2 regions of the Kribbella polygonati genome follow, and region 2 is predicted to be linked to the other one. Evidence: riboswitches for the same ligand, from Rfam matches in the RefSeq annotation. Region 2 holds a riboswitch; the other holds the start of a gene.
What was found. A riboswitch is a leader RNA that binds a small molecule or an ion and turns the genes downstream of it on or off. The one in region 2 is predicted to bind glycine.
Positions count from the first base shown of each region.

Region 1: another riboswitch for glycine. It lies ahead of gcvP (aminomethyl-transferring glycine dehydrogenase); the one in region 2 lies ahead of ACQHIV_RS33515 (L-serine ammonia-lyase).

Region 1 covers NZ_CP190129.1:2,724,207-2,739,771, reverse strand. Annotated here, with positions in the region: gene ACQHIV_RS13130 (RNA polymerase sigma factor) at 1-970, opposite strand, end outside; gene ACQHIV_RS13125 (YciI family protein) at 970-1,338, opposite strand; gene ACQHIV_RS13120 (CDP-alcohol phosphatidyltransferase family protein) at 1,377-2,060, shown strand; gene ACQHIV_RS13115 (DUF881 domain-containing protein) at 2,057-2,893, shown strand; gene ACQHIV_RS13110 (small basic family protein) at 2,890-3,222, shown strand; gene ACQHIV_RS13105 (DUF881 domain-containing protein) at 3,225-4,019, shown strand; gene gcvH (glycine cleavage system protein GcvH) at 4,034-4,417, shown strand; gene ACQHIV_RS13095 (FHA domain-containing protein) at 4,540-5,043, shown strand; gene ACQHIV_RS13090 (MerR family transcriptional regulator) at 5,030-5,716, shown strand; gene ACQHIV_RS13085 (bifunctional nuclease family protein) at 5,744-6,238, shown strand; gene ACQHIV_RS13080 (MerR family transcriptional regulator) at 6,532-7,038, shown strand; gene ACQHIV_RS13075 (dihydrodipicolinate synthase family protein) at 7,053-7,946, shown strand; glycine riboswitch at 7,962-8,051, shown strand; gene gcvP (aminomethyl-transferring glycine dehydrogenase) at 8,123-10,963, shown strand; gene ACQHIV_RS13065 (hypothetical protein) at 10,969-11,436, opposite strand; gene ACQHIV_RS13060 (hypothetical protein) at 11,429-11,677, opposite strand; gene ACQHIV_RS13055 (hypothetical protein) at 11,686-12,021, opposite strand; gene ACQHIV_RS13050 (hypothetical protein) at 12,011-13,057, opposite strand; gene ACQHIV_RS13045 (hypothetical protein) at 13,054-13,446, opposite strand; gene ACQHIV_RS13040 (hypothetical protein) at 13,433-13,762, opposite strand; gene ACQHIV_RS13035 (serine hydrolase domain-containing protein) at 14,338-15,565, shown strand, end outside.
Region 2 covers NZ_CP190129.1:7,006,016-7,021,580, reverse strand. Annotated here, with positions in the region: gene ACQHIV_RS33560 (helix-turn-helix transcriptional regulator) at 1-643, shown strand, start outside; gene ACQHIV_RS33555 (ROK family transcriptional regulator) at 807-2,036, shown strand; gene ACQHIV_RS33550 (hypothetical protein) at 2,029-2,196, opposite strand; gene ACQHIV_RS33545 (alpha/beta fold hydrolase) at 2,272-3,024, opposite strand; gene ACQHIV_RS33540 (DUF998 domain-containing protein) at 2,942-3,685, opposite strand; gene lysX (bifunctional lysylphosphatidylglycerol synthetase/lysine--tRNA ligase LysX) at 3,794-7,150, shown strand; gene ACQHIV_RS33530 (hypothetical protein) at 7,193-8,113, shown strand; gene ACQHIV_RS33525 (hypothetical protein) at 8,110-8,739, opposite strand; gene ACQHIV_RS33520 (helix-turn-helix transcriptional regulator) at 8,869-9,699, opposite strand; gene ACQHIV_RS33515 (L-serine ammonia-lyase) at 9,753-11,126, opposite strand; glycine riboswitch at 11,206-11,298, opposite strand; gene ACQHIV_RS33510 (DUF3817 domain-containing protein) at 11,296-11,649, opposite strand; gene ACQHIV_RS33505 (alpha/beta hydrolase) at 11,747-13,252, shown strand; gene ACQHIV_RS33500 (hypothetical protein) at 13,210-13,437, opposite strand; gene ACQHIV_RS33495 (aminopeptidase P family protein) at 13,580-14,998, opposite strand; gene ACQHIV_RS33490 (GntR family transcriptional regulator) at 15,039-15,565, opposite strand, start outside.

The DNA.
Region 1 (15,565 bases), 4.3 Mb from region 2:
CGACCGCGACGATCCGGTTCAGCGTCACCATCGGCCCGGGTGCCGTCGACTCGAGGAGTTCGTACAGCATCAGGATCTCCCGCCAGTCGGTCGCACCGGCGTCGGCGGCCGCGTCGTGCACGGCCGCGATCGCCGCCTGCAGCTGGTACGGCCCGACCGGCGCCGAGCGCAGCGTCGACTCGATCAGTTCGGTGCCCTCGGCAACCGACGCCGCGTCCCACAGCGACCGGTCCTGCTCCGGCAGTGGCACCAACGCACCGGCGGCCGTGGTCCGGGCAGGCCGCCGCGCATCCGTCAGCAGCATCAACGCCAGCAGCCCCGCCACCTCGCCCTCGGCCGGCAGCAAGGCCAGCAGCTGACGGGTCAGCCGGATCGCCTCCGCGGACAGCTCGACCCGGTGCAGCGACGTACCGGACGACGCCGTGTAGCCCTCGTTGAAGATCAGGTACAGCACATGCAGTACGGCGGCCAGCCGCTCGGGCTGCTCCGCCGCGGGCGGCAGCGCGAACCGGGCGCCGTGCAGCTTCGCCTTCGCCCGGCTGATCCGCTGCCCGATCGTTGCCTCCGGCACCAGAAACGCGCGGGCGATCTCGCCGGTCGTCAGCCCGCCGACCGCGCGCAGCGTGAGCGCCACCTGCGACTGCGGCGTCAGCGCCGGATGGCAGCACAGCATCAGCAACGTCAACGAGTCGTCCGCCGCCGACGCCGGCTCCGGGGGAGTCCACGACGCCACGGTCTCCTCGCGCCGTACCCGCGCCGCCTCGCTCCGCAGTACCTCGATCCGCCGCCGCGACGCGACCGTGATCAGCCAGCTCCGCGGATTCTCCGGTACGCCGTCGGCCGGCCACTGCAGCGACGCCGCGAGCAGCGCCTCCTGTACGGCGTCCTCGCACGCGTCGAAGTCGCCGTACCGCCGGACCAGGGCGCCCAGTACCTGCGGGGCCTGTTCCCGGAGCAGCTCCTCGAGCATCAGCTGTACGCGCCGAGGTCCCGCACCGGGCGGACCTCGACGACGCTGAACGGCGCCTCCGGGATCCGCGCGACGATCTCCACCGCGCGGTCCATCGACTCGCAGTCCAGCAGGTAGAAGCCGGCCAGCTGTTCCTTCACCTCGGCGAACGGGCCGTCGGTGGTCAGCGGCCTGCCGTCGCGGACCAGCACCTGCTTGGTCAGGGCCGGGTCGTCGAGCGATTCGGACGCGACGAGCTCCTGGTGTTGGGCCAGCTCCGCGTGCAGAGCGGCGTACCCGGCCATGCCTTCCTTCTTCTGCTCGTCCGTCAACGAGTCCCAGACCGCGCGGGACTCCGGGTTGCCGTAGATCAGCACCAGGAACTTCATCTGCCCAGCCTAAGCATCTCGATTGGGAAAAGCCGGGCATGCCCCGGCATGGCCGGGCGCAAACCTGTCGAAGCACCCCAGTAGAGTTACGACGGGTATCCAGGGTGGAGAGAGGGAGGGGTCGCGTGCCGGACTTGGAAGTGTCCGACCGGGTGTGGACGATCCCGAACGCGCTCAGCTTCCTGCGGTTGCTGGGGGTGCCGCTCTTCCTGTGGCTGATTCTCGGGCCGAAGGCGGACGGCTGGGCGCTGCTGGTGCTCGCGGTGTCCGGCTTCACCGACTGGGCCGACGGCCAGATCGCCCGCCGGATGAACCAGACCAGCCGGCTCGGGCAGATGCTCGACCCGGTCGCGGACCGGCTGTACATCTTCGCCACCGTGATCGGCCTGGCGCTGCGCGACATCATCCCGTGGTGGCTGGCGATCGCGCTGCCGCTGCGGGACGTGCTGCTCACCCTGACCCTGCCCGCGCTGCACCGCCGCGGCTTCAACGCGCTGCCGGTGCACTTCCTCGGCAAGTCCGCGACGTTCTGCCTGCTGTACGCGTTCCCGCTGCTCCTGCTCGGCGACGGCGACTCCACGCTGAACCTGCTGGCCCGGGTGATCGGCTGGGCGTTCGCGATCTGGGGGACCGGTCTGTACTACTGGGCCGGCGCGCTGTACTTCGCCCAGTTGCGGCACCTGGTCCAGACGGTCAAACCGATCAAGGACTCGGCCGGGTGACCCAGCAAGCCCCTCAGCAGACGCCTCCTCGGCGCGTCGACGCGTCGATGTCGCTGCTGAACAACCTGATGGCGCACCCGATCGACGAGGGGTACGCCGTCGCCGCCAGGACCCGGTCGAAACAGGACCCGGCCCGGTCCCGGCACCGCGTGCTGCTGGTGGTGGCCGCCGCGGTCCTCGGCTTCCTGCTCGCGATCGCCGCCGCGCAGAACTACCGCGGCGCGCCCGAGGCGGAGAAGCAGCGCAAGGAACTGATCGACCGGATCAACCAGGCCGGCAACCGGCTGACCGACCTGCGCAACCACCAGTCCCAGCTCGCCGACGAGGTCCGCGGCCTGCAGGCCAGCGGCCTGAGCAACGACAGTACGGGCGCGGCGCTGCAGCAGAAGCTCGACGACCTCGAGCTGCAGACCGGCGCGATCGCGGTCACCGGGCCCGGGATCAAGGCCGTCATCGACGACGCGAAGAACGCCGACGCCAAGGAGGGCCGGCTGCTCGACGTCGACCTGCAGCAGCTGGTCAACGGGCTGTGGACGGCCGGCGCGGAGGCGATCGCGGTGAACGGCCACCGGCTCACCGCGCTGACCGCGATCCGCGGTGCGGGCAGCGCGATCACGGTTGACTACAGTTCGCTGACCCCGCCGTACACGGTGCTCGCGATCGGCGACACCGCGACGATGCCGGCCCGGTTCGCGCAGAGTTCCGGAGGGCAGTGGGTGCAGTACCTGGTCAGCAACTTCGGTGTCCGCAGCACGATCACGACGGAGGATTCCTTGCTGGTGCCGGCCGATGCGACGATCGCGTTGCGCTATGCGAAGGTGAGGCCGAGATGATCGCCGTACTCGGTCTCGTGATCGGGGTCGTGGTCGGCCTGCTGGTCGCCCCCGACGTCCCGGAGTGGGCGCAGCCGTACCTGCCGATCGCGGTGGTCGCGGCGCTGGACGCGGTGTTCGGCGCGCTCCGGGCGTTCCTGGACGGGATCTTCGACGACAAGGTGTTCGTCGTCTCGTTCGTGTCCAACGTGCTGATCGCGGCGCTGATCGTCTACCTGGGCGACCAGCTCGGCGTCGGCTCGCAGCTGTCGACCGGCGTGGTCGTCGTGCTCGGCATCCGGATCTTCACCAACATGGCCGCGATCCGCCGGCACATCTTCCGGGCCTGACCATGAGCGACCAGACCCCGGACCCGGAGAAGCCGACGCCGATGCCGGCCCCGAAGCCGAAGACGCCGAACCTCGCACTGCGCCGGCTCAAGGCCGGCTTCAAGCCGTCCCGCGGGCAGGCGATCGTGGCGATCGTCCTGGCGTTGGTGGGCTGCGTCGCGGTCGTCCAGGTCCGGGTGAACCGGGCCGACGACGGCTACCAGAACGCCCGCCGCGAGGACCTGATCGCGATCCTCGACGGTCTCGGCCAGAACACCCGCCGGCTGGAGAGCGAGATCACCGACCTGGAGGAACGCAAGAACACGCTGTCGTCCAGCGCCGACAAGGCGCAGACCGCGCGCGAGCAGGCCGAGGCCCAGATCCGCACCCTCGGCATCCTGGCCGGCACCATGGCCGCGGTCGGGCAGGGGGTCCGGATCACGCTCAACGACCCACAGGGCAAGATGACCTCGAGCAACCTGCTGGACGCGATCGAGGAACTGCGCGACGCCGGTGCCGAGGCGATCCAGCTGAACGGGTCGGTCCGCGTGGTGGCCAGTACGGACTTCGTGGACGACCCACCGGGGATCCGGGCCGACGGCCAGAAGCTGACCTCGCCGTACGTCATCGAGGCGATCGGGGAGTCCCACAACCTGGCCGAGGCGGCGAACTTCCCCGGCGGACTGGTCAGTGAGGTGACCGGTCCGCAGATCGGCGGCACCGCCGAGGTGAACGAGTTGAGCAGCCTGTCGATCACCGCCTTGCACGCCCCGGAGGAGCATCGTTACGCTCGCCCGGCGCCCAGCCCTACGAAGTAGAAACGAGGACAAAGGTGTACCCCGAAGACCTGAAGTACACGGCCGAGCACGAGTGGGTGAAGGCCGGCGAGGACGGACCCGTGCGGATCGGCATCACCGACTTCGCGCAGGACCAGCTCGGTGACATCGTGTACGTGCAGCTGCCGGAGGTCGGCAGCACGGTGCGGGCCGGCGACGCCTGTGGGGAGCTGGAGTCGACCAAGAGCGTCAGCGACCTGTTCGCCCCGGTGAACGGCACCGTGACCGCCGTCAACGAGGCGCTGGCCGACCAGCCGGACCTGGTGAACAGCGACCCGTACGGCGAGGGCTGGCTGCTCGACATCGACGTCGAGGACGCCGCCGAGGTGACCGCGCTGATGGACGCGGACGCGTACCAGGGCCAGCTCGACCAGGGCTGACTACAGACTGATAGCGTTACGGGCCTCAACCGCTGATCGAGGGTTGGGGCCTCTTGCCACACTGTCAATACGGGGTCTATCGAAAACGTCGCCGGACCACCGGCGATCGGGAGGATCACAGCATGCCGTTCTGCAACCAGTGCGGGCACGAGAACTCCGAGGGCAGCCGGTTCTGCTCGCAGTGCGGAGCGATGCTGCCTGGCGCGGCCCAGCCCGGTGTCACCGACACCGCGATGCTGACCCCGATCGGAGCCGAGCCGGAGCCGGAGCAGACCGGTGAGCCGCTGAACGCCGACGACCAGGCCGCCGTCGGCGCGCTGCCGGCCGGGTCCGCCCTGCTGATCGTCCAGCGCGGCCCGAACGCGGGCAGCCGGTTCCTGCTCGACGTCGACGTGGTCACCGCCGGCCGGCACCCGGACAGCGACATCTTCCTCGACGACGTGACGGTGTCCCGCCGGCACGCCGAGTTCCGCCGCGACGGGTACGGCGTGAAGGTCCGCGACGTCGGCAGCCTGAACGGCACGTACGTGAACCGCGACCGGATCGACGAGGTCCAGCTGAACAACGGCGACGAGGTCCAGATCGGCAAGTACCGGCTGGTGTACTACGCCAGTGGCCAGGCCTGAGCCGTCCGGCGGCAGTCGCGGCATCGGTGAGGTGCTGCAGCTTCTGCAGGCCGAGTTCGCCGACGTCACGATCTCCAAGATCCGCTTCCTGGAGGCGGAGGGGCTGGTGACGCCGGCCCGGACCGCGTCCGGCTACCGGAAGTTCAGCGTCGCGGACGTCGACCGGCTGCGGTACGTGCTGACCGCGCAGCGCGACCAGTACCTGCCGCTCAAGGTGATCAAGGAACACCTCGGCGCGATCGACCGCGGCCTGCGACCGGCCGCGGCGGGTCCGCCGGTCGCGCCCACGGCGTTGCCGCAGACCCCCGGCCAGCCGGTCGCCGACGACTTCGATGCCACCGGCACCGAACTGCGGCTGACCCGGGACGAGCTGCGGACCGCGGCCGGCGTACCGGACGGGCTGCTCGCCGAACTGGAGAGCCACGGCCTGGTGGTGGCCACCGGCAACCACTACGGCGGCGACGCGATCGTGATCGCGAAGGTCGCGGCCGAGCTGGCGGCGTACGGCCTGGAGCCCCGGCACCTGCGGGCGTTCCGGACCGCGGCGGACCGCGAGGTCGGCCTGATCGAGCAGGTGACCGGGCCGCGCCGTACCGAACAGACCGCCGAGCTGGCGGCGCTCACCGTCCGGCTGCACACCGCGCTGGTCCGCTCCCGCCTTCCCCGCGCCTAGCCCTTCGGCGCGGAGTAGGCTGGTGGCGTGCGCGAAGTCGACGTGGTCGGAGTCCGGGTGGAGATGCCCTCGAGTCAGCCGATCGTGCTGCTCCGGGAGGTCGGCGGTGAGCGGTACCTGCCGATCTGGATCGGCGCGGCCGAGGCGAGTGCGATCGCTTTCGCCCAGCAGGGCATGGAGCCGCCCCGGCCACTGACCCACGACCTCTTCGCCGAGACCATCCGGGTCCTCGGGCACACCCTCAGCCAGGTCCGGATCGTGAACCTGACCGACGGCATCTTCGAGGCGATCCTGGTGTTCGACGACCAGACCGAGATCTCGGCCCGGCCGTCGGACTCGATCGCGATCGCGCTGCGCACCGGTACGCCGGTGTTCTGCACCGAGGAGATCCTCGCCGAGGCCGGCATCCCGGTTCCGGACAGTGAGGCCGACGGCACCGACGAGGTGCAGGAGGAAGAGGAGGTCGAGCGGTTCCGGGAGTTCCTGGACCAGGTGACCCCGGAGGACTTCGACAAGAGCTGAGCCGGACAAGAGCGCCTAGGTAACGATTCGTACGGCGGTCGCGACACGCTCCCGGCTCGATGCGGTTGTCGTTGACCCGCCTCGGGCGGCGGCTTACCGTGAAGGAGTCGTGGGGTGCTGTCACTCCACGGAGATGACTTGTTCCAGTCGGTATCCAGGGAGGCTCAGGCGTGACACGCACCGGGGACACGGATCTGACGCAGTCGGCTTCCGACGCGCACGCCGAGGCCGTGGCAGAAGCTACGGAGACTGCCGGCGTTCAGGGTCTGCTGTTCGACGACGACCTGCGGCCGATGCCGGAGGACGTCGGGTTCCGGGGTCCGACGGCCTGCGCCGCGGCCGGGATCACGTACCGGCAGCTCGACTACTGGGCCCGCACCGGCCTGGTCTCACCGTCGGTCCGCCCGGCGACCGGTTCCGGGACGCAACGGCTGTACGGCTTCCGCGACGTCCTGTTGCTGAAAGTGATCAAGCGGCTGCTGGACGCCGGGATCTCGCTGCAGCAGATCCGGACCGCGATCGCGCACCTCAGCAAGCGCGGGTTCGACGACCTGACCCAGATCACGCTGATGAGCGACGGCGCGTCGGTGTACATGTGCACCTCGCCCGACGAGGTCATCGACCTGCTGGCCGGCGGCCAGGGCGTGTTCGGGATCGCGCTCGGCGGCGTCTGGCGGGAGGTCGAGGGTTCGCTGTCCGAGCTGCCGACCGAGCGGGCCGACGGCCACGACGACGAGGGCTCCGACGGCCACGCCGGCGACGAACTCGCCGCCCGGCGTCGCGCCCGGATGACCGGCTGACCTAGCTTTCCCCTGTGCGCCCACTCACTGCCGATTCGCTCCGCGGTGTGTGGGCGACTTTGTTGTTACCGCTGAACGCGGACGACTCGATCGACTTCCGGCGGCTGGAGTCTCAGGCTCAGGCTTTGGGTGAGACTTCGGTGGCGGGGTTGTACGCACACGGGACGGCGGGGGAGTTCCAGACCCTCACCGAGGACGAGTTCGACCGGGTGAACGAGGTCCTCGCCGCGGTGCGCAAACCGTTCCAGATCGGGGCCAGTCATCCGTCGGCGCAGGTGCAGCTGGATCGTGTGGAGCGAGCCGCGAAGCTTGCGCCCGGAGCGATCCAGGTAATAGCCCCGGACTGGTTGCCTCTGCATCCCGCTGAGCTGCTGAGCTTCCTGCGGCGGGTGGCGGAGGTGGCGGGTGACGTGCCGTTGGTGTTGTACAACCCGCCGCATGCCAAGACGGCTGTCTCGCCGCAGCAGCTCTGCCAGTTGGCCGAGGCGGTGCCGAGCCTGATCGGGCTGAAGACGGCCGGCGGTGACAGAGCGTGGTTCGACGAGGCCCTGCAGTCCGGGCTGGCGATCTTCGTGCCCGGTCACTTCCTGGCGAGTATGACGCTACTCGGCGCACACGGCAGCTACTCGAACGTTGCGGCGCTCTCCCCGGACGGTGCGGTGGCCACCGCGGCCGACCTGGACGTCGAACGGCGGGTCGCCGAGTTCTTCGCGGCCCACGTCGTACCGCTGCAACAGGCCGGGCTGTCGAACCCGGCGCTGGACAAGTTCCTCGCCGCGGTCGGCGGCTGGGCGGACGCCGGGACGCGGGTGCGGTGGCCGATGCAGGCGGCGACCGAAGCGCAGGTGGCGGCGGCGCGGCCGGCCGCCCGGAGCCTGCTGCCCGAACTCTTCCGCGATTCCTGGTAGCCTCGACTCTGCCGTTCACAGCACTCGGGAGAGACCCGTGTCATCGGGCGCCGAAGGGGCAATTCCTCCCCGGAACCTCTCAGGCCCACGGACCGAGTGTCACAGGCGACTCTGGAGCGTGCACGCGTGACAGAGGGGGAGGCCACCGGCAGCGACAGTCAGCATCGGAGCCTCTAGTGAACGACACCCCTCAGCTTTCCGCGACGTTCGCGGACCGGCACATCGGCCCGCGTCCGGACGAGATCACCCGGATGGTCCAGCTCCTCGGGTACGACGACGTCGACGCGCTCGTGGACGCCGCCGTCCCCGCGTCGATCCGCTCCACCGAGGCGATGCACCTGCCGGAGCCCGCCTCCGAGGTGGACGCGCTGACCGAGCTCCGCCAGCTGGCTGGCCGGAACACGATCGCCACCTCGATGATCGGCCAGGGGTACTACGGCACGTTCACGCCGTCGGTGATCGTCCGCCGCCTGGTCGAGAACCCGGCCTGGTACACCGCGTACACGCCGTACCAGCCGGAGATCTCCCAGGGCCGCCTCGAGGCGCTGCTGAACTTCCAGACCGTGGTCTCCGACCTGACCGGCCTGCCGACCGCGAACGCGTCGCTGCTCGACGAGGGCACCGCCGCGGCCGAGGCGATGACGCTCGCGCACCGATCCAACAAGAAGAGCAAGTCCGAGCGCTTCCTCGTCGACGCCGACACCTTCGCGCAGACGATCGCCGTCGTGAAGACCCGGGCCGAGGCGCTCGGCATCGAGGTTGTCGTCGCGGACACCACCGACGGCCTGCCTGAGGGCGACTTCTTCGGCTTCCTGGTGCAGTACCCAGGCTCGAACGGCGTGGTCCGCGACCTCAAGCCGCTCGTCGAGGCCGCCCACGAGCGCGACACCCTGGTGGCCGTCGCCTCCGACCTGCTCGCGCTGACGGTGCTCGAGGCGCCGGGCGAGGCGGGCGCGGACATCGTCATCGGTTCCTCGCAGCGCTTCGGCGTACCGCTGTTCTACGGTGGCCCGCACGCCGGCTTCATGTCGGTCCGGTCCGGCCTCGAGCGGTCGCTGCCCGGCCGTCTGGTCGGCGTCTCCGTCGACGCGGACGGCGCCCCGGCGTACCGGCTGGCGCTGCAGACGCGCGAGCAGCACATCCGGCGCGAGAAGGCGACGTCGAACATCTGTACCGCGCAGGTCCTGCTCGCGGTCGTCGCGTCGATGTACGCCGTCTACCACGGCCCGGAGGGGCTGCGCGCGATCGCCGAGCGGGTGCACGGCCACGCCGGCAAGCTCGCCGCGTCGCTGCGGGCAGGCGGGGTCGAGGTCGTGCACGACGACTTCTTCGACACCGTGCTCGCCCGTGTCCCGGGCCGCGCCGCCGACGTGGTGGACGCCGCCCGGCAGAACGGGATCTGGCTGCGGCTGGTCGACGCGGACCACGTCGGCATCTCCTGCGACGAGAAGACCGACGTCGCCACGCTGACCCGGGTCTGCCAGTCCTTCGGCGGTCAGTACGACGACACGCTCGGCGCGGCCGCTCTCGCCGTACCGCGGACCACCGGATACCTGACGCACCCCGTCTTCAACACGCACCGGTCCGAGACCGCGATGCTGCGGTACCTGCGGAAGCTGTCCGACTACGACTACGCGCTGGACCGCGGGATGATCCCGCTCGGGTCCTGCACGATGAAGCTGAACGCGACCACCGAGATGGAGCCGGTGACCTGGCCGGAGTTCGCGGACCTGCACCCGTTCGCGCCGGTCGAGGACGCGGCCGGGTACGTGAAGCTGATCGGCCAACTGGAGCGCTGGCTGGCCGAGGTGACCGGGTACGCGAAGGTCTCGATCCAGCCGAACGCGGGCTCGCAGGGTGAGCTGGCCGGCCTGCTCGCGATCCGCGGGTACCACCGCGCGCAGGGCGACACCGACCGCAACGTCTGCCTGATCCCGGCGTCGGCGCACGGCACCAACGCCGCGTCCGCGGTGATGGCCGGGATGAAGGTCGTCGTTGTCAAGGGCAACGACGACGGCACGATCAACCTCGACGACCTGCGCGCGAAGGCCGCCGAGCACGCCGATCGGCTGGCCGCGATCATGATCACCTACCCGTCCACGCACGGCGTCTACGAGGAGAGCGTCCGCGAGGTCTGCCAGGTCGTCCACGACCACGGCGGCCAGGTGTACGTCGACGGCGCGAACCTGAACGCCCTGCTCGGGCTCGCGAAGCCGGGCGAGTTCGGCGGCGACGTCAGCCACCTGAACCTGCACAAGACGTTCTGCATCCCGCACGGCGGCGGCGGTCCGGGCGTCGGGCCGGTCGCGGTCGCGGCGCACCTCGCGCCGTACCTGCCGAACCACCCGCTGCTCGACCAGGCCGGCCCGGAGTCGGGCGTCGGCCCGATCAGCGCGGCGCCGTTCGGTTCCGCGGGGGTGCTGGCGATCTCGTGGGCGTACATCCGGATGATGGGCGCCGAGGGCCTGACCGCGGCGACCAAGGCCGCCGTACTGACCGCGAACTACGTGGCGAAGCGGCTCGAGGGCGCGTTCCCGGTGCTCTACACCGGCGAGAACGGGCTGGTCGCGCACGAGTGCATCCTCGACCTGCGCCCGATGACCAAGGAGACCGGCATCACCGTCGACGACGTCGCGAAGCGGCTGATCGACTACGGTTTCCACGCGCCGACGATGTCGTTCCCGGTGGCCGGCACGCTGATGGTGGAGCCGACCGAGTCCGAGGACCTCGGAGAACTCGACCGGTTCTGCGACGCGATGATCGCGATCCGGCACGAGATCGACCGGGTCGCCGCGGGCGAGTGGCCGGCCGCCGACAACCCGCTGGTGAACGCCCCGCACACCGCCGAGTCGGTGATCAACGACAAGTGGGAACACGCTTACACTCGCGAGGAGGCCGCGTTCCCGCGCTCGGTGGACCGCACCTCGAAGTACTGGCCGCCGGTCCGCCGCATCGACGGCGCGTACGGCGACCGCAACCTGATCTGCTCCTGCCCAGCCCCGGAGGCCTTCGAGTAGACCGCCTATGCCTGAATGACAGCCACGACGACGCCGATTGCGAATGCCGCCAGTCCGAAGCGGGTGAGCGTCGATATGAGGACTCGGTATGACACTCGTCGACGATGAGGCTTCGATGCCCGCAGAACCATCATCAGATCGACGTTCGCTTCCCTCGACAGGCGCTCTTCCAGTTGTGACAAGGCAGGTTCGCAGAGCCCGATCAGCTCGCGGGTCCGCGAATCCAGCAGATCGAAAACCAGGCTGACAACGACGCCTGTCGTCGCGACGGCCGCCGCGATCATCCAGTGCCTCGCGGCGGCAAGGCTGCCATACGCTGCGGTCAGGAAAGCGACCGCAACAAGGTAGTGGTTGATTACCTGCATGCGCTGTACGGCGTGCAGGGAGAACCAGGACCAGCCGTGCTGGAGCGCCGCCTCGAGCACGTCCGATTCGTCCTCGGGCGGCACGTGCGCCTTGGCGACCTCACTCATCGGACGGTTCTGGTTTGGCGGGGGCCAGCTTCACTGGCTCACTGCCGCCTGATTTCCGGCCCGCTTTGCGGTCACGCTGCAACGTGACGCTGGCCGTGCTTGCCGTGGTACCGAGCAGCTGTGCGATTCTGGCCGGGCCAAAGCCGGCCCGCCCGAGCTCGACGATCGCGCGTTGTTGGGTAGGCAGGAGCAGTCGAATCAGCACTGCCTGCAGGCGGACGAGCTCCTCGAGTTGATCCATGTCTCGGTTCACGCCGCACCGTCCTGCGTCTCGTTCTGGGTTGCCGACGCCGTGGTGTTGTGGGGTTCGACGTTGCCGGCGCTGGTGACGGTTCCCCGACGGTTGGTTGGCTTCGCCTTGCCGTCGGAAGCCAGGATCTGGGACACTGCCTGTCGCGTCTTGCCGAGGACTGCGGCAATCTCCTGATGGCGGAGCCCAGCGTCCGCAAGCATCCGGTCGATGGTGCGTGGCCGCGGCTTGGCCAGATCCGGGGTCGTGCGCAGATACTGATCCACCGTGATTGCCAGCAGGCTGGACAGCACCCGGTCGATGCGGTCGAGCCGATCAGTCAATTCATCGCTCATCTGTTCCTCCTGGAGGTGAGGCGAGATAGGCATCGGCAGTGGCGAGGGCGAACGCAGCGGCTCGTGCCGCGGCGATCGGCTGCCAGCGTTCGTCGTTGCTCATCGTCTTGTCATCAACGCGATCGGAGATACCTCGGACGACCAAGGTCTGCAGTCCCGGGTGCAGGCCAGTTGCCAGCGAGAAGCCGACGCCCTCCATCTCGATTGCCACAGCGTCATCGCAGTGAGCACGAATCCACTCCCCGGTGCCCGATGCCAAGTCAGCTAGCAGGACAGGGCCGGCGACGATCGGCTTTACCAGGACGGACGGCGCCTTTGATCCCTGGGTTCTGGTCTGCGGCACAGTCCGTGCGAGCGTCAGCCATGATTCGTCGTGCGCGACTACGTCCGCGCGTCTTCGCAGGGCATACGATGTGGAGAATGTCTTGATACGAGCGGCTGGTCCGCGCTTTCCCTCCTTGAGCGCCGAGTAGTCGTAGATGTCCGTCGCTGCCACCACAGTTCCTTGCGAGGCCGCGTCCTTGAGGCCACCGGCAACACCGACGAAGAGAAGGATCCGAGGGGTGCAGGTAGTAAGTAGCTGCGAGGTCAACGCTGCTGTTGCGTTGTTGCCGACGTCGCCGTGTACGACGACAACCGATCTGTGAGTCCTGCTGTGTCGCAGACGGCCCCGGCGGGAGATCGTCCCAATGCGGTCGACGTGCTCGCTCAGGTCCTCGAGGAAGAGAGTTACAGCAGCTGCCTCCAGCTGCATCGCGGTCATCACAGCAATATCGACGTTCGTCTCAGTCCCATCATCGGGAAGGACACCGTCAAGCGCGTACGTTGCTGCCTCGGCTGCGGTCCTTTTGGAGATCGAGTTGACGATGCAGAACGTGCGGTCCATCCGTTGCGCGAGGACATGGATATCCGGCAAGCGATTGTTATGTGCCTTGATGATGTCCAGAACAGTGAGTGAGAATCGATCGCCCCGTTCCCAGCCGCGGCCTCGGGCTTCTTCCGCAAGCAACATCAGGAGACGCTTTTCGGAAGTCATGAGCGTTTCCGACGGCGCGCGATTGTGCGATCGATGTGGAGCGCCTTGGTGAGCTTCGAGTGCCGATAGACCGCGCTACCTCCTTTGCTGCGGGACTTGATCAACAGTCGGTGCTCGTCGCGGAGCAGTTCGATCGTGCGGCTGACCTTGGACTTGTCGCTGTTGAGCCCATCGGCCTTCAGTAACCTGCTGATCTCGAGTTGACTGCGAACTCCGTCGGTCAGCTCGAAGATTCGCGTCGCGACGTCGTCCCGCTGAAGAAAGTCTAGGATCCTGGCTTCCAGCTCAGCGCCGCTGCTGCGCAGCAACGCCTCGGTCATTTGGGACACGTCCTCCAGCTCGATCCGCATGGCCTGGACCTGGCTGGCCAGCTCGTTACTCTCCGGCATGTGGCGTGTCCTGCTGCGCCGAGGGCGGCTCGCCGGCCGCCTTCACAGGCTTGTGCGCTGCCTTCCGGGCGCGAGCCACCACCGTCCGTACCGAACCTGGTTGCTTACCCACGATGGCGGCGACCTGGGTGGAGCTCAGCCCACACTGAGTGAGTAGCACCTCGGTCTTGCGGCGAGACGTTAGCCGATCGTCTGCTTCTCTGGCGTCGGCGAGGAGAGCAACGACGGCCGTCAGCAAGGTCCCTATCTGCGACGTTCCTGCGATCGGCGTGACGTCATCCATGTCGTCAGTGGGATCCGTCGGCATCTTGCTCATTGTGATTCTCCCGGCTCGGTTTCCGGCAGCGGGCCGCTCGACGGTCGCGAGCGCCGCTGGTCGCGACGAAGCGTCGATCGCACAGCCTCGTATGACTTGCCCGTCATCCGCGCGATGACCCCCGGCGGCAGCCCACCGCGGCTCAGCGCTACCTCGGTGCTGAGCGGTCTGGGTGGTGCATCGCCACGGGCAGAGACTCGCTCCTCGCGATCGGCGATGGCTAATGCCAGGAGTCCTGAAAGCAGGACGTCCGTCGACAGTCCATTGGAATCGGGGTCGACAGATCCTCGTGATGTCGGCATGAGTACCCTCCCGTGATGCAGGCTCGACGCTGACCGAGTGTGACAGAGGGAAATCCAGCTGTGAATGGTCTAGATAAGAATGCGAATTAACTACATAGCGGTAATTCAGTTGCTGGGCTGAGTGCACGGTCGGACCGCTGCGTCGATCGCGTTCCGGGCAGGAGCAGGGCGCCGATGATGCGGCCATCGGAGTGCTCAGACGGCTCGAGCCTGCTCCGCAATCGCCGCCTACGAGTTCTCAGATCCTCTGGACCATCGCCTAGCATTGTGCGGGTGATCTTGCGTCCTGACACCGCCGCCGCATTGTACGCCGAGGTCGCGGCGGCGCAGGGGGAGACGAAGGTCCCGTCGGTGAACGCCGGCGTGGTGCGGGACGGTGCGCTGGTGTGGACCGGGTCCCGGGGGCGGTTCGCGACCGCGGACGGCGGGTTGCCGGGGCCGGACGTGCAGTACCGGATCGGGTCGATCACCAAGACGCTGACCGCGGTGCTGGTGCTGCAGTGCCGCGACGACGGGCTGCTGTCGCTGAACGATGCCGTCGGCAAGCATCTGCCCGGGATCGCGTTCGGGGACCGGACGGTGCGGCACCTGCTCGCGCACAGCGGCGGGATGAACGCGGAGCCCGAAGGACCCTGGTGGGAGCGGAATCCGGGGGTCTCGTTCGACGAGCTGACCGCGGCGATGAACGACGCGCAGGCGGTCGGGCCGGCGGATCGGCGGCACCACTACTCGAACCTCGGGTACGGGCTGCTCGGCGAGATCGTCGCGCGGCTGCGCGGCACGGCCTGGCTGGACCTGGTGCGGCAGCGGATCCTCGAGCCGCTGGAGATGCGGCGTACGACGTACTTCCCGGAGGCACGGGCCGCGCAGGGGTTCTCGGTGCACCCGTTCAGCGGGCAGCTGGACCCGGAGCCGGCGTACGACTCGGCCGCGATGGCGCCGGCGGGGCAGCTGTGGAGCACGATCGAGGACCTGGCCCGGTATGCCGCGTTCTGGATCGACCCGGTGCATGAGGTGCTCAGCCGGGACACCGTCGAGGAGATGGCGACACCGGTCGCGTCCGACCCGCGCGAGGGGCTGACCGCGTCGTACGGCCTCGGGCTGCGGCTGATCGCGGACGACCCGCAGTTGCTGATCGGTCACACCGGCTCGATGCCGGGCTTCCTCGCCGGGCTGTTCGTGGACCGGGTCCGCCGGGTCGGCGCGGTCACGCTCGGCAACGGCACGTACGGGCGGGTCGCGTCGCTGGCGCCGGACCTGATCCGGATCCTCGCGACGTACGAGCCGCCGCTCACGCAGGAGTGGGTGCCCGAGCCACCCCTTGCCCAAGGCACCGAACTCCTGGGCCACTGGTACTGGGGCAACACCCCCCTCACCATCTCGGTCTGCGGCGGCATCCTCCAACTCTCCGGCGGCCTCACCACCCGCCTGGCCCCCCTCACCCCCGACCACTACCAGGGCCGCGACGGCTACCTCGCCGGCGAAACCCTGCACGTCCACC
Region 2 (15,565 bases):
CCCGACCACCCTGCATCTGACCGGCAAGAACGGGCTGGCGCTGCTGCTCGGCGTGCTGTCCGGGCAGAACGGCTGGGCGCACTTCGAGGCGGTCACCGCGACCGCGGCGAGCGGGATGCGGTGGAACAAGCAGTTCGTCCAGTTCGCCCACGCCGTACTGCTCGGCCGGGACGGTCAGGTCGAGGCGGCCAACGCCAAGCTGCAGGAGGCGCTGGAGACGGCATCGCTGTTCCCGTTGGCGCATCATCTCGGGTTGCGGCTGGTGGCCGAGCCGGCGGCCGCGGACGGGTGGGGTGAGCCGGTGGCGTGGTTGCGGCTGGCTGAGGAGTACTTCCATACCGCGGGTATCGCGCCGGTCGCGAGTGCCTGTCGTGGGTTGCTGCGGCAACTCGGCGCGACGGTTTCGCAGCGGCGGACCGGGTCCGACCAGGTTCCGGCGTACCTGCGGCAACTCGGCGTGACGACCCGCGAGTACGAGGTGTGCCGGTTGCTGGTGGACCGGATCGGGAACAAGTCGATCGCGTCCCGGCTGCACATCTCACCGCGGACGGTCGAGAAACACGTGGCCAGTCTGATGACCAAGACCCAGCAACCGGACCGGGAGGCACTGAGCAGTTTCGCCAGGACCGTGCTACAGGACTGATCAGTGCTGATTTCGGGCAGGGTGCGTGTACTGGAGCATCCGGCCCTCCCGGGGTGATAGTTGTCGACGCACGCACCGGCATCCGCCAGTCGGCGCGCAGAATGGACAGTAATTACGAACGCTCGCTCTCTATACTGTGCGGGTGGCAGGCAAGGGGTCGGACATGAGCAAGGGAACGGTCGGCGGCGGCGGTACGACGATGCTGCGGCGGATCAATGTCGCCTCGGTCCTGGACGCGGTCCGCCGGTCCGCGCCCGCACCGCTGCGCGTCGCCGAGCTGGTCGAACGCACCGGGCTGGCCCGGCCGACCGTCGCCCAGGCCGTCGACGAGCTGCTCGACGCCGGCTGGCTGCAGCAGCACGGACCGGACTCCGCGGACCGCTCGCTCGGCCGCCCGGCGATCCGCGTCTCGCTGCGCGGCCGCGCCGCGCCGGTGCTCGGGCTGGACGTCGGACCGCACCGGGTGACCGTCGGCGTCTCCGACCTGGCCGGTCGGAAGCTCTCGCTGGTACGGCGCTCCGGGCCGGGCTGGTCCGCGCAGGAGCTGCTCGGCGTGATCGGCGAGGTCATCGACGAGGCCCTCGCCGAGGCGGAGGTGCCGGCCGAGGATGTCGCCGCGGTGGTCGCCGCGAGCCCTGGCATCGTGGACGAGCACACCGGCCGCGTCCAGCTGGTCCCGAGCGTGCCGGGCTGGTCGGCGGTCGACCTGATCAAGCACCTGCGCGGCCTGCTCGACTGCCCGGTGATGCTGGACAACGACGCGAACCTCGCGGCGCTGGCGATCGCGGCCGCGCGCGGGGGTACCGGGACGCTGCTGGCGGTCCAGTGGGGCGAGCGGCTCGGTGCGGGCATCGTGATCGACGGACGGCTGCACCGAGGGACCGGCGCTGCCGGTGAGATCGGCTTCATCGCGACCGACAACGACGACGTGATCAACCCGGAGGACAGCCGCGGGCCGCTGGAGCGTGCGGTCGGCTCGGAGGCGATCGCGGCGCTCGGGCGCCAGGCGGCGCTGGACAACCCGAAGTCGCGGCTGGCGGAGCTGGGCGGCGAGCAACTCGACACCGCGGACGTGTTCGCCGCGGCGGCGGAGCGTGACCCGGTCGCGCAGTCCGTCGTACAGCAGGTGGCTCGGACGTTCGCGCGGGCGCTGGCTCCGTCCGTACTCGTGCTGGACCCGACCGCGGTCGTCATCGGCGGCGGTGTCGCCCGCGCCGGCGCCGTACTGCTGGACGCGATCTCGGACCAGCTGCGGCTGCTGACGCTCAACCACCCGAAGCTGGAGCTGTCCGCGCTGGCCGAGGACGCGGTGGTCACGGGCGCGATGCGGATGGCGCTGGACGAGGTGTGGCAGCGAAAGCTCCCGACCCCGGCGATGACCAGCACTACCTAGGCCCTGTCACCACTTTCACACCGGGGACGCCGCACCAGCAGGTGTAGCTGAGCTCGTAGTGGACCTGCCCCGCCAGATCGAGCCGGCGGTCCAGCCCCGTCACCATGCTCAACGGCAGCAGCATGCGCCGATCACACGCCGAACAGGTGATGACGATCACGGCAGATCCTTTACTGACACGACTGTTTCAGTAGAAGGAGCGTACGGCATCCGGAACCGGTAATGGAAGGGGTTCCTATTGCCGGCGGACGGCGGCGGCGATTGCGTCTGGGCGGTCGAGGTGGACCAGGTGTTCGGAGTCGGGGAGGACTTCGAGGGTGGCGCCGAGGGTGGTGGCCAGTTCTTGCTGGCCGGAGAGCCAGCTTTTGGCGGTGAAACGGGCCATGCCGCCGGTGGCTACCAGGAGGACGGTCGGCGGGGCCGTGGAGACGGGTGCGGACACGAGCTTCGCGACCTCGGCAGCCAGCTCCCAACTGGCGGACAGCTCGTCCCAGAAGAGCAGCCACGAGTCCTGCCCGCCGTACCGTTCCTTGGCGGTTGCCCTCGACAACGGGTCGCGGTTCGACGTACTCCCGAACCGCACGCTGAGCCGTCGTACCGTAGGCCCGACCACCTGCGGTACGCCGACCTGCCCGAGGAACCGCACCACCGACCGCGTCGCCTGGTCGCCCCGCTGCCCCGGGTAGAACGGCTGCCACCCGGTCTCCGACGGGAGGCTGCTGTCGACGAGCACCAGCCGCGACACCTCCCCCGGACGCGTCAAGGCCCACCGCAGTACGGCGAGCCCGCCGATCGAGTGCCCGATCAGCCCGACCGGCACCCCCAACGGCACCCGGGCCGCCGCCCGCAGCGCGTCCACGTCCGAGGTGACCGGCGTACGCCACGGATCGATGACGCGGAGGTCCTCAGCGGGCAGCAGCTCGGCTACCCGCCCGAACTCCTCCGGGGCTACGGCCAAGCCGGGCACCACGATCCACGTCATCCTCATCGACACCAGCGTGCCTCAGGGCTGGTAACAACGACCCCAGCAGCAGGCAAACAAGCAGCACCGACACCCGCTGCAGGATGCCCGGCGCATCCACGTCGTCACCGGTCAGTACGTCGCTCCCGGTCTGAAGACCGAGCCAGGCCTGCGTCACCGCGACCCCAGCCGCCAGTACGGCGACCGTACGACCCCAGGCGCCACCCCAGCCGGCCTTCCGGAGTGCGCGCACCGCATAGACGCCCAGGGCGATGCTGCCGAGTCCTGCGATCGTGGACGTCACCTCGTGCAGCACCAGGCCCACACCGGTCTGCCCGTTCGCCTCGGTCGTCCTGCAGACCTCACTGGCCGACGGTGCACAGTCCATCGGCGACAGTGCGTCAAACAGCGTCCCGAGCGCGAACGCCGCCGTACTGATCATCAGCCCTCGCCGACCGCGCACCGCCGGACGCGAGACCAGTACGGCGACCACCAGCAACACGCCCGTGGTCAGATCCATCGCCCTGGCCAGGAAACTCGTTGATTGGTCCAATGCACCCAGCTCGCTCAGGAACGAGTGACGCACGTCCAGCGGAAACCCCGCGGCAGCCTCCAGCAGCAGGCTGCAGTACAGCACGGCGGCCGCGAGCATGAGATTGCGGAGCAGGCGATAGGGCACATCAACCATGTCAACACCGTCGCACGTCAACCAAAGTCTTGACTGTGGCGTCAGCTGTACTGTTGGGGTAGTGCTAGGTCGACCAAAGTCTCAGCAAACTAATGGGATGATCGGCTGGTGCGGTCGGAACAAGTTGTAGTAGTGCCGGTCTGGAAGCACCGGGCAGCGGTCTGGGTAGGCCGCATCGTCGTGCTGGCCTCGGTGTGGTCGTTTGTTGCGATCCCGTTGCGGTTCGGGGCCCCGCGACTGGTCAAACACGTCGACATCGCCTTCGACTTCGTCGGGATCCCGGCCGGGCACACGATCTTCTCCGCCGTCTACCTCGCGGTCGTCGGCAGCGCCCTGCTGCGCGGCAAGCGGGCCGCCCTGCTCTGGGTGCTGTGGGTCTTCGAGGCGCTGTGGCTGCTCGCCCAGGTCGCCGGGATCGCCTTCACCAGTGTCCGGCTGGCGAACCCGACGGACGCGGAACTGCTCCGCGACTTCGGTCCGGCCAGCGTGCAGGACCTCGAGTGGGGCATCGTTCAGGCGGTCGTGGTGGCCGGCATCGTCGTCCTGCTGTGGACCATCCGCGGCGCGTTCCCGGCCCGGCTCGCGCCCGGCAGCCGGCGGCTCGCGATCGGCGCGCTCGTGTTCGGCATGCTGATCTCGATCGCGGTCAGCATCACGCTCACCCAGCTCTTCCCGCGGACGCTCAGCGGGCAACGGCAGAAGATCGGCTGGGCGGTCATCGCCGCCCTCGGCCAGTCCCGCAACAAGATGGGCGGGCACGAGGGCCACGGCTGGATCGGCCTCACCGTCGGCGCGATCTCCGCGGCCTCGCTGGTGCTCGCGTTCTGGATCTTCCTCCGCTCCGTGCAACGCGTCCGGTACCTGACCCAGCCCGAGGAGCTCGAAGTACGCCGCCTGCTCCTGCTGCACGGCGAGCGGGACTCCCTCGGGTACTTCGCGACCCGCCGGGACAAGGCGGTCGTGTTCGCGCCGGGCAACGACGCCGCGATCGCGTACCGGGTGGTGAACGGCGTCAGCCTGGCCAGTGGCGACCCGCTCGGCGACCCGGTCGCCTGGCCGGCCGCGATCCAGCGCTGGATCGCCGAAGCCCGGCGGTACGGCTGGTCCCCCGCGGTGCTGTCGGCCAGCGAGGAGGCGGCGCAGGCGTACGTCGACGCCGGCCTGCGGGCGTTGTCGATGGGCGACGAGGCGATCATCGACGTGGCGGACTTCACCCTCGAGGGCCGGACGATGCGCCCGGTCCGGCAGGCGGTGACCCGGGTCCAGCGGGCCGGGTACCACGCCGAGGTGGTCCGGCACGGCGACCTGTCCCCCGACGCGCTGGCGGAGTACGTCCATCTCACCGAGAAGTGGCGCGGGGCGCGGACCGAGCGCGGGTTCTCGATGGCGCTCGGGCGGCTCGGCGACCCGGCCGACGCCCGCTGCGTGATGGTGATCGCGCGGGACGCCGAGGGCGTCGTCCGCGGGCTGCTGTCGTTCGTTCCGTGGGGTGTGCGTGGTGTGTCGCTGGACCTGATGCGCCGCGACCCGGAGTCCGCGAACGGCCTGATGGAGTTCATGGTCACGGCGCTCATCGACGCGAGCAGCGACCTCGGCATCCACCGGATCTCGCTGAACTTCGCGATGTTCCGGGAGATCTTCAGCGACGCCGAACGGGTCGGCGCCGGTCCGGTCCTGCGGGCGACGAACGCCTTGCTGACCGCGGCGTCCAGGTTCTGGCAGCTGGAGAGTCTCTACCAGTCGAACGAGAAGTACCTGCCCCGCTGGTCGCCGCGGCTGATGTGCTACTCGCGCGGCGCGTCGCTCGCGCAGGTCGTCCTCGCAGCCGGTACGGCGGAAGGCTTCCTGCCCGCGCCGCGCCCCTGGACCCGGGTCGACACCGTCGAGGCGGGCGAACGGCACGCGGTCATGGCCACGGACGGCCGGGCCTTCGCCGCCGCGGTCCGCGAGCAGGAGGACGAGCTGCTGCGGCCCGTGCTGCCGGCCCGCAAGCTCACCGAGCAGGAGCAGATCCGGCGGACCAAGCTCGCCGAACTCGTTGCCGCAGGCATCGACCCGTACCCGGTCAGCGTGCCGCGGACCGAAACGCTGGAACGGGTCCGCGAGCTGTACCCGAACCTGGCGCCCGACCATCACACGGGCCATGTCGTCTCGCTGACCGGCCGGGTGATGCGGATGCGCGACCACGGAGGGCTGTCGTTCGCGCAGCTGCAGGACGGGTTGACGCAGCTGCAGGTGATGCTCACCACCGAGTCCTGCGGCGAGGTACCGCTCGACCAGTGGCGGCGGCTTGTCGACATCGGCGACCACGTCAGCGTGACCGGCGAGATCGTCACCACCCGGCGCGGCGAGCTGTCGATCGCGGCCACCGGCTGGACGATGGCGGCGAAGTGCCTGCACCCGTTGCCGGACAAGCGGAAGGGCTTCACCGACCCCGAGGCGCGGGTCCGCCAGCGGCACATCGACCTGGTGATGAACCCCGACTCGCTGCGGATGATGCAGCAGCGGAGTGCCGCCGTACGGGCCCTGCGCAACGGTTTCGAGAGCCGCGGCTTCGTCGAGGTGGAGACGCCGATGCTGCAGGCGGTGCACGGTGGCGCGAACGCGCGGCCGTTCGTCACACACATCAACGCCTACGACACCGACCTGTTCCTGCGGATCGCGCCCGAGCTGTTCCTGAAGCGGCTGAGCGTCGGCGGGATGGGCAAGATCTTCGAGCTGAACCGGAACTTCCGCAACGAGGGCGCGGACGCGACCCACAACCCGGAGTTCACCTCGGTCGAGGCCTACCAGCCGTACGCCGACTACGTGGTGATGCGGGAGCTGACCCGCGAGCTGCTGATCGAGGCGGCGACCGCGGTGTACGGCAAGCCCGTCGTACGGCGGGACGGCGAGGAGCTCGACATCTCCGGCGAGTGGCCGGTGGTGACCGTGCACGCCGCGGTCGGGCTGGCCGCCGGGGTGTGCGTGAATGTCGACACTCCTGTCGAGCGGCTCCGCGAGCTGTGCGCGGAACACGGCGTCCACACGACCTTCGACATGACCGCGGGCGAGCTGGTGCTGGAGCTGTACGACGAACTGGTCGAGCCGAACACGATGCTGCCGACGTTCTACACGGACTTCCCGCTGGAGACCTCTCCGCTCACCCGGAACCACCGCACCGAACCACGGCTCGCCGAGCGCTGGGACCTGGTCGCGTTCGGCGCCGAGATCGGTACGGCGTACTCCGAGCTGGTCGACCCGGTCGAGCAGCGCCGCCGGCTCACCGAACAGTCCCTGAAGGCTGCCGCCGGCGACCCCGAGGCGATGTCCCTGGACGAGGACTTCCTGTCCGCCCTCGAGTACGCGATGCCCCCGACCGGCGGCCTCGGCATCGGCGTCGACCGGGTGATGATGATGCTGACCGGCCAGAACATCCGCAGCACCCTCGCCTTCCCGTTCGTCCGCCCGGCAGTCCGGGAATGATGGCTTAGGCTTGGGGCTTCGGGTGGGGACCTGGGGGTGGGGATGAGGCGCTGGGGTGCGCTGTTCGTCTGTGTGTGGGTGGGCCTGGTGACGGGCTGTGGTGCGGATCCGGAGCGGCCGGATCCGCAGGTGTCGGCGTCGAACAGTTCGCTGCCGGCGCCGGTGCCGAGTGTGCCGCCGGCGGGGCCGCTGAGCGCGTCGGCGTACCAGGCGGAGCTGACCCGGATCGACCAGGTGCTGGGCGGATCGGCGCGGGCGCTGACCCGGGTCCGGACCGCGGAGGGGCTGGGCGAGGCGATCACCACGCTGGCGCAGTCGCTGAACACGGCCGCGGTCCGGCTGGCGGCGTTGACCGTGACGTCCCGGTTGAGCGCCGTACACGAGCTGCTGCAGGCACGGATCGGGGTCGCGGCGACACGGCTGACCAGCGCCCTGGGCCAGACCGAGGACGACGCGCGCTGCGGCGGGGCGGCGTACACCTCACAGAAGGTGCAGCGGCAGTTGCGCACCGACCTGAGTGCGGCGCTCACCCAACTGAAGGAGCTGAGGCTGAAGTTCGGCACCACGCTGCCGGATCCGGGCCCGGCGCCGAAGGACGAGCGGCCGCCGAGCGGCGACGTCCTGGTCCGCCGCGGCACCGCGGGATCGGGCCGGCTGAAGATCACCAACGGTACGGCGAAGGACGTCGCGATCTCGATCGTCGACGACGGCAAACCACCGGGCACCCCGCAGATCATGGTCTACATCCAGACCGGCAGAACCGTCACGGTGAACCGGATCGGCGGCACCTACCACCTGTACTTCAAGAGCGGCTCCGACTGGGACCCGAAGACCCGCAGGTTCCGCTCCGACTGCTCGTTCAAGAAGTTCGAGCAGACCTTCACCCCCGACCAGGGCTGGCAACTCAACCTCCAGCCCCAGCCAACCGGCAACACCACAATGACCGAGGTCGAGGCGTACTAGAGCCCGAGCTTGTGCAGTAGCTTGCCGAGGAAACCGCCGATGCTGCCGGGGTCGTCCGGGGTGGTCGGTGAGGTGGTCGGCGTGGTGGGGTGCGCCGTCGGATCCGTGGTCGGCGGGACCGTCGGGTGCGCCGTCGTCGGGCCGGTTGTCGGTGCGGTCGTCGGTGCGGTTGTGGTCGGGGCCGTCGGCGGGCGCTCGGTGACCGGCGGTTGCGTCGGACCCGTGGACTCGACGATCTCCGGCGTCGGCGTCTCCCCCGGCCGGGTCGGGTACGGCGTGAACGTGCTGCCGGCCGACCGTACGACCTCCGGCGGATCGGTTGCGCTGAGCAACGGCGTCGGTACGGCGGTGGGCGTCGTCGCCGGGGTGATCGTCGGGCTCGACGTGGTCTGGTGCGGGACCGCGACGTTCTGGGTCGGCTGACCGGGCTGCAGGCCGGCCACCGGTGCGGCCGGGTCCGGGCCGCCGCCCGGGAGCGGCAGGAACGACGCACCGATCCGCGGACCGCCGAGCAGCGCGACGAAGAACAGCACGGCGTACGCGAGCAGCAGAATGCCGACGCCTGCGGCGATCTGACGACGCCGCGGGTGCTGCCAGGGCAGGCGGCGGGTAGCCGTGGCAGACATCGCGTTCACAAGTCCCGCAGGGTATCGGGTGACCAGTCGTTTCAAACAGCCCTTGGAAGAAATTCCACGCCAAAGCGAGACCTTCCGGGAATTCCGGTACTGGTTACGCGTCCGTAGCAATGCGGTGCGTCAACGTGTCAGCTCCTGCAGGCCGATCACCGACAACAACCGGAGCTTCTCGGCGGCCTCGCTGTTCGGTGCCGCGGTGTGGACCACGATCCGCAGATCGTTGCCCGGGACCGCGAGTACGTCGCAGTCGATCGCGAACGTGCCGACCTCGGGATGGTGCACGACCTTCCGCTCGGACCGGTGGAACCCGACGACCGGCTGGTCCCAGATCTCAACGAACTCCGGCGCGGCCCGCAACTCCTCGATCAGCGCCCGCAGGTCCGTGTCGTTCGGGTACCGGGCCAGCGACGCACGCAGGTCGGTGACCATCGCGACCCGGAAGTCGCGCCGCTGCTCGGGCGTCTGCTCGAACCGGTCGCCCGCGGACAGGAAGTGCCGGTAGATGATGTTGCGCTGCCGGCCCTGGTTCAGCGACGGGTCGCCGGCGAGCGCGGCGAACATCGGGTTCCAGGTGATGATCGTCCAGGCCGCGTCGCACACGCACAGCGGCGCACCGTCCAACTGGTCCACGATCCGCTGCACCCCGGCCGGGATGTACGTCGAGATCCGCCCGGGTGACGGCTCCACCTCGCCCGCCAGCACGAACAGGTGGTTGCGCTCGGCATCCGTCAGCCGGAGCGCCCGGGCGAGCGCGGTCAGCACCTGCGCGGACGGCGAGTCCGAGCGCCCCTGCTCCAGCCGCACGATGTAGTCCACCGAGAGCCCCGCGAGCAGCGCCAACTCCTCCCGCCGCAGCCCCGGCGCCCGCCGCTTCCCACCGGCCGGCAACCCGACCTCAGCCGGCGTCACCCGATCCCGCCAGGCGTGCAACGTCCTCCCGAGCTCAGCCATACCCCCAGTATCACGTGCACGGCCGGCCGCAGCCTGGTACTGCCGTTACCTGGTCAGCACTCGATGACGTTCACCGCGAGGCCGCCGCGGGACGTTTCCTTGTACTTGACCTTCATGTCGCGGCCGGTCTCGCGCATCGTCTTGATCACCTTGTCGAGCGTGACCACGTGGACGCCGTCGCCGTGCATCGCCATCCGGGCCGCGTTGATCGCCTTCACCGACGCCATCGCGTTCCGCTCGATGCACGGGATCTGGACGAGGCCGCCGACCGGGTCGCAGGTCAGCCCGAGGTTGTGCTCCATCGCGATCTCGGCGGCGTTCTCGACCTGTTGCGGCGTACCGCCGAGCACCTCGCAGAGACCGGCAGCGGCCATCGAGCAGGCGGAACCGACCTCGCCCTGGCAGCCGACCTCGGCGCCGGAGATCGACGCGTTCTCCTTGTACAGCACGCCGATCGCGCCTGCCGTGAGCAGGAACCGGACCGCGCCGTCGTCGGTCGCGCCGGGCACGAACCGCCGGTAGTAGTGCAGGACCGCGGGAATGATGCCCGCGGCACCGTTCGTCGGGGCGGTGACGATCCGGCCGCCGGACGCGTTCTGCTCGTTGACCGCGAGCGCGAACAGGTTCACCCAGTCCATCACCTTGAGCGGGTCGACCGACCACGGGTCCTGGCTGAGCTTCTTGTGCAGCGCGTGCGCGCGGCGCGGCACCTTCAGGCCGCCGGGCAGGATGCCCTCGGTCTCGCAGCCCTCGCGGACGCAGTCCTGCATCACCTGCCAGATCCGCAGCAGGCCGTCGCGGATCTCGTCCTCGGTCCGCCAGGCCAGCTCGTTCGCGAGCATCACCTCGCTGACCGGCAGCTGCGACTCGCGGCACCGGTCGAGCAGCTCGGCGCCGGTGCTGAACGGGTACTTCAGCGGAGTGGTGTCCGGCACGATCCGGTCGCCCGCGGCGGCGTTCTCGTCGACGACGAAGCCGCCGCCGACCGAGTAGTAGGTACGTTCCCGCAGTACGTCGCCCTGGTCGTCGCGGGCGACGAAGATCATCCCGTTCGGATGGTACGGGAGCGCCTTGCGGCGGTGCATCACCAGGTCGCGGTGCTCGTCGAACGCGATCTCCCGGACGCCCGCGAGCAGCAGCCGGCCGCGTTCGCGGATCGTCTCGACCCGGGCGTCGACGGAATGCGTCACGATCGTCTCGGGGTCCTCGCCCTCGAGCCCGAGGATGACCGCCTTGTTGCTGCCGTGCCCGTGGCCGGTGGCCCCGAGCGACCCGAACAGCTGGGACTCGACGGTCGCCGTCGCGGCCAGCAGGCCGTCGTCGGCGAGACCGAGTGCGAACGTGCGGGCGGCGCGCATCGGCCCCACGGTGTGGGAGCTCGACGGGCCGATCCCGATACTGAACAGGTCGAAGACACTGATCGCCATCGTGCGGAGGTTCCTTCCGGTCGCCGTTGACCGTTTGGTGTCCTCCCCGCTCTGTCAGACGGATGTCTTCCAGAGGTGCCTCGCCCGCGCGGTGAAGGTGCCTGAGAGATTCTTGGGGAGAGTTGCTCCTACGGCGCCCGGTTCGTGGCCGGGTCTCTCCCGCACGGGTTCATGCGGCTGTTGAATTGACTGACGTTGTGGACGGTACGGCGGTCTGCCGGGCGCCGTCAATCCGGCCGGTGCGGACCGCCCAGATCTCGAAGAACCAGGTGAACAACGGCGGAACGGACGCTGCCAGCGCAGCCAGCGTGACCGGCCACGACCAGCGCAGCGGACCCCGCACGACGAGCACGGTGACGACGTACGCGACGAAGATCCCACCGTGGATCGGCCCGAAGATCTTCACCCCGGCCTCGTTGTCGGACAGCACGTACTTGAACAGCATCCCGATCAGCAACCCGGTCCACGAGACCGCCTCGGCGATCGCCACCGTCCGGAACCACCGTGCGTGTCTGGTACTCATCACCGCCGACCCTAACAAGCCCCCCAAGTCCGTTCCGGGGTGTCCGCGGGGTCGATCCCGGATGCCGTCAGCAAGCGATTGCCGAACGATCGTTCGCATGAAATTCATCCGACGCGCCCTGGTGGGCGCTGTAGTACTCGGCGTGACGGCGGCCGGGTTGTCGACCGCCGCCGCTGCCGGTCCGCGCCTGCGGTGGACCGATTGCCAACCAGCCGATTCCGCCGAAGTGAAGGGATCGCAGTGCGCGACCCTCCAGGTGCCCGTCGACTGGCGGAACCCGAGCGGACCGACCTTCGGCCTCGCCGTAGCGCGAAGGCAGGCCGCGGTGCCCGGCGAACGCGTAGGAGTACTCGTGTTCGGCCCGGGCGGGCCCGGTGACTCCGGGGTCGATCGGATCAGGACCGGGATGTCGCGGTTCAGTGCGGACCTGCAGGACCGGTTCGACATCGTCAGCTTCGACCCGCGCGGCGTCGGCCGCAGCAATCCGGTGAGGTGCTCGGCCGAACTGCTCGCGAAGCAGCCGTCGCCGATCATCGGGAGCGCGGCCGACTTCACCGCGACGATCAGCGACAACCGCCGGCTCGCCACGGACTGCCGCGAACACACCGGCCCGGTGTACGACCATCTCGACACCTGGCAGACGGTGCACGACCTGGAGGCCGTACGCCGGGCACTCGGTGAGTCCACGATCTCGTTCCACGGCAGCTCGTACGGCACTGTGCTCGGTGGACAGTACGCCGAGACGTACCCGGGCAGGGTTCGCGCGATGGTCCTGGAAGGCATCAGCGACCACAGCGCCGCGCCGGCCCGCACGTTCGTCGACCAGCAGGCGGAAGCGGCGCAGGACTCGTTCAGCGAATTCGTGAAGTGGTGCGACGCTACGGACACGTGTGCGCTGCACGGTCGCGACATCCACGCGCTGTGGTCCGGGCTGCTCGCCCGGGCCGACCGTGGCGAGGTACCGGACCCGCAGCACCCGACCGTCCCCATTACACCGTTCAACCTGAGCTTCCGCGTGTTCAAGCTGCTCTACGACCCGGAGTGGGTCGCTCTTGCCGACACGTTGAAGCAACTGGACACCAGCGCCCCGCCAACGGGTAAGTCACCGACGCCAACGGGACTCGCGTCGTACCCACTAGCCGTGTTCTGCCAGGACTGGAACCTCCCGGTGCGTTCCTACCGTGAGTACGCCGCTCAGCTCGCCCGGCTGGCCCGGAACACCCCGGACATGCGCTATCCGGGTCAGCTGACAGCAGTGTCCATGTGTCTCGGCCAGCCGCCTGCCGACAACCCACAGCACGTTCTGGACGTCCATGGCCTCAAAACACCGATCCTGCTCGCTGGCACGCTCCACGACCCGGCAACCGGCTACAACTGGGCCAAGAGCGTGGCACGCCAGCTCGCTGAGAACGGCGTACTCGTCACATACGAGGGCTGGGGTCATGGCAGCTACACCACGAGCCCCTGCATGCAGTCGACGATCGACGACTACCTGGTCGGGCGCGACGTACCGAAGCGCGGCAGCAGCTGCCCCGCCGTACCCCCCGGCCGGCTGATCGGTCAGATCGGGACGCCGGTGATCTCGAGCACCCGGTCCAGCTGATCGCCGTGCACCAGCCGGTTCGCCAGCAGCCGGAGCTCGGAGCAGGCGGTTTCCAGCGCCTGCGCCTGGGTCCGGCAGTTGTCGACGTACCAGAACGGGTCGTCCGGCTGCGGATCGTCCGCGTCGTCGATGTCGGCGTACCAGTGCCGGTCGCCGCAGTTCAGTACACGCACTCGTAGGTTCATGATTCCCCCCGTACGGGGCCGGCCCGGCCGGGCGCGTGGATCGCGGCCCCCCACTGCCACGCGCCGGGCCGAGTTCAGCCCTCCCCGCCTTGTACATCGGCAGGGAGCGACGAACGTTACTGTTCGTGATCGGTAATCTTGATTACTTCCCGAGGTGCGAGCGGGTCCACTGCTCGAGACCGTCGGTGCTGATCGGCAGGTCCTCGGTGAGGATCTCCAGCCGGTCGGAGTGCACCACCACGTTGTCCTCGATCCGGATCCCGATCCCGCGCAGTTCCGGCGGCACGGTCTCGTCGTTCGGGTGGAAGTACAGGCCCGGCTCGACCGCGAGCGCCATCCCGGCCTCGATGGTGCCGGCGAAGTACGCCTCCGGCCGGGACGCGTCGCAGTCGTGCACGTCGAGGCCGATGTAGTGGCCGGTGCCGCAGACGATGTACCGGCGGTGCTGCTGCCCGTCCGGGCCGAGCAGCTCGTCCATCGACACGTCCAGCAGACCCCAGTCCCGCAGGCCCTCGGCCAGCACCCGCAGCGCTTCGTGCTGGAAGGCGCGGTACGGCGCCCCGACCTTGACCGCGTCGAGCGAGGCGAGCTGGGCCTTGTGGACCAGGTCGTGCACCTGCCGCTGCGCCGCGCTGTACTCGCCGGTGGCCGGGAACGTCCGGGTCACGTCGGCGGTGTAGAGCGTGCGGGTCTCGACGCCGGCGTCCAGCAGAATCACGTCACCCTCGTTGACCGGGCCGTCGTTGCGGACCCAGTGCAGCACCGGCGCGTGGTTGCCAGCAGCAACGATCGAGGCGTACCCGACGCCGTTGCCCGCGGTCCGCGCACGCCGGTCGAAGGTGCCCTGCAGCCAGCGCTCGCCACCGCCGCGGATCGCCTCCGGCAGCTCGCTCGCGACGTCGCCGAACGCCAGCACGCTGGCCGCGACCGCCTCGCGGAGCTGGTCGAGCTCCCAGTCGTCCTTGATCCGGCGCAGCTCGGCGATGCTCTGCCGGAGCGCGTTGCCGTCGGTCGGCGACGTACGCACGAGAGCGTCCAGCATCGGCTCCACCCCGGGCACCGACAGCATGAACGGTACGGCGCCGCGCACCGCCGCGGGCAGTTCGTCGATCGGGCGGCAGGCGATCTGCAGCGCGTCCGACCAGTCCTTCAGGCCCGGCACGGGGCCGATCCACAGCTCACCGTCGCGGGCGTTCGCGAAGAAGTCCGCCTCGTCCGGGCCGGCGGTCTCGCGCAGGTACAGCGTCGCGTCGCCGTCGCCGGAGATGACCAGGACCGCACCCTCGGCCTGGCAGCCGGTCAGCCAGACGAAGTCGCTGTCCGCGCGGAACTGGTAGTCGGTGTCGTTCGAGCGGACCGGCGCCCGGCCGGCGCCGAGCGCGATCCGGCGGCCCGGCAACGCGGCGGCGAGCTTCCGCCGGTGCTCCGCGGCCGCCTCGGCGAGCCCCTCCGGCACCACCACCGACCGGTCGACCGGCCCCCAGCCGCGAGAGATGAACTCCCGGAACCCCTTGGCGTCGATCGGGCGGTAGGACTTCGGCGTCTGGTCGTCGTCGGTCATGCCTGCTCCCCTTTGCTACTGACGGTGTCAGCTCATCAATTCAGGTTGCGGCCGGGGTTCGCAAGCCCTTATCCCGGAAGGCGGCCAGGATGCCTTCCTCGGAGTCGAGCAGGTACTGGTGCAGGTCCGCGGCGGCCTCGTCGTACTTGCGGGCCTCGAGCAGTTCGAGCAGGCCGCGGTTCCGTTCGATGTACGGCTCGTGCAGCTCGCGGGGCGCCGCGATCACGTGGAACAGCAGCCGCAGTTCGGCCAGCAGCCGGCCGGTCATCGCGTCCATCCGCGAGCTGTCGGCCAGGCCGATCAGGTGCTGGTGGAAGCGCATGTTCGCGGTACCCACGGCCGGCCAGCGGTCCGCGCGGGCGGCGGCCTCGGCCACCTCGACGTCGTCGTGCATCGGCTCCAGCCGGCTCGCCGGCAGCTCCGGGTCGCGGCCGGACAGTCCGCGGACGACGTCGACCTCGAGCACGCGGCGCAGCCGGTACAGGTCGGTCACGTCGTTCTCGTCGAGCTCCGGGACGAAGACGCCGCGGTGCAGTTTGTAGACCAGCAGCCCTTCGTGGGTGAGCA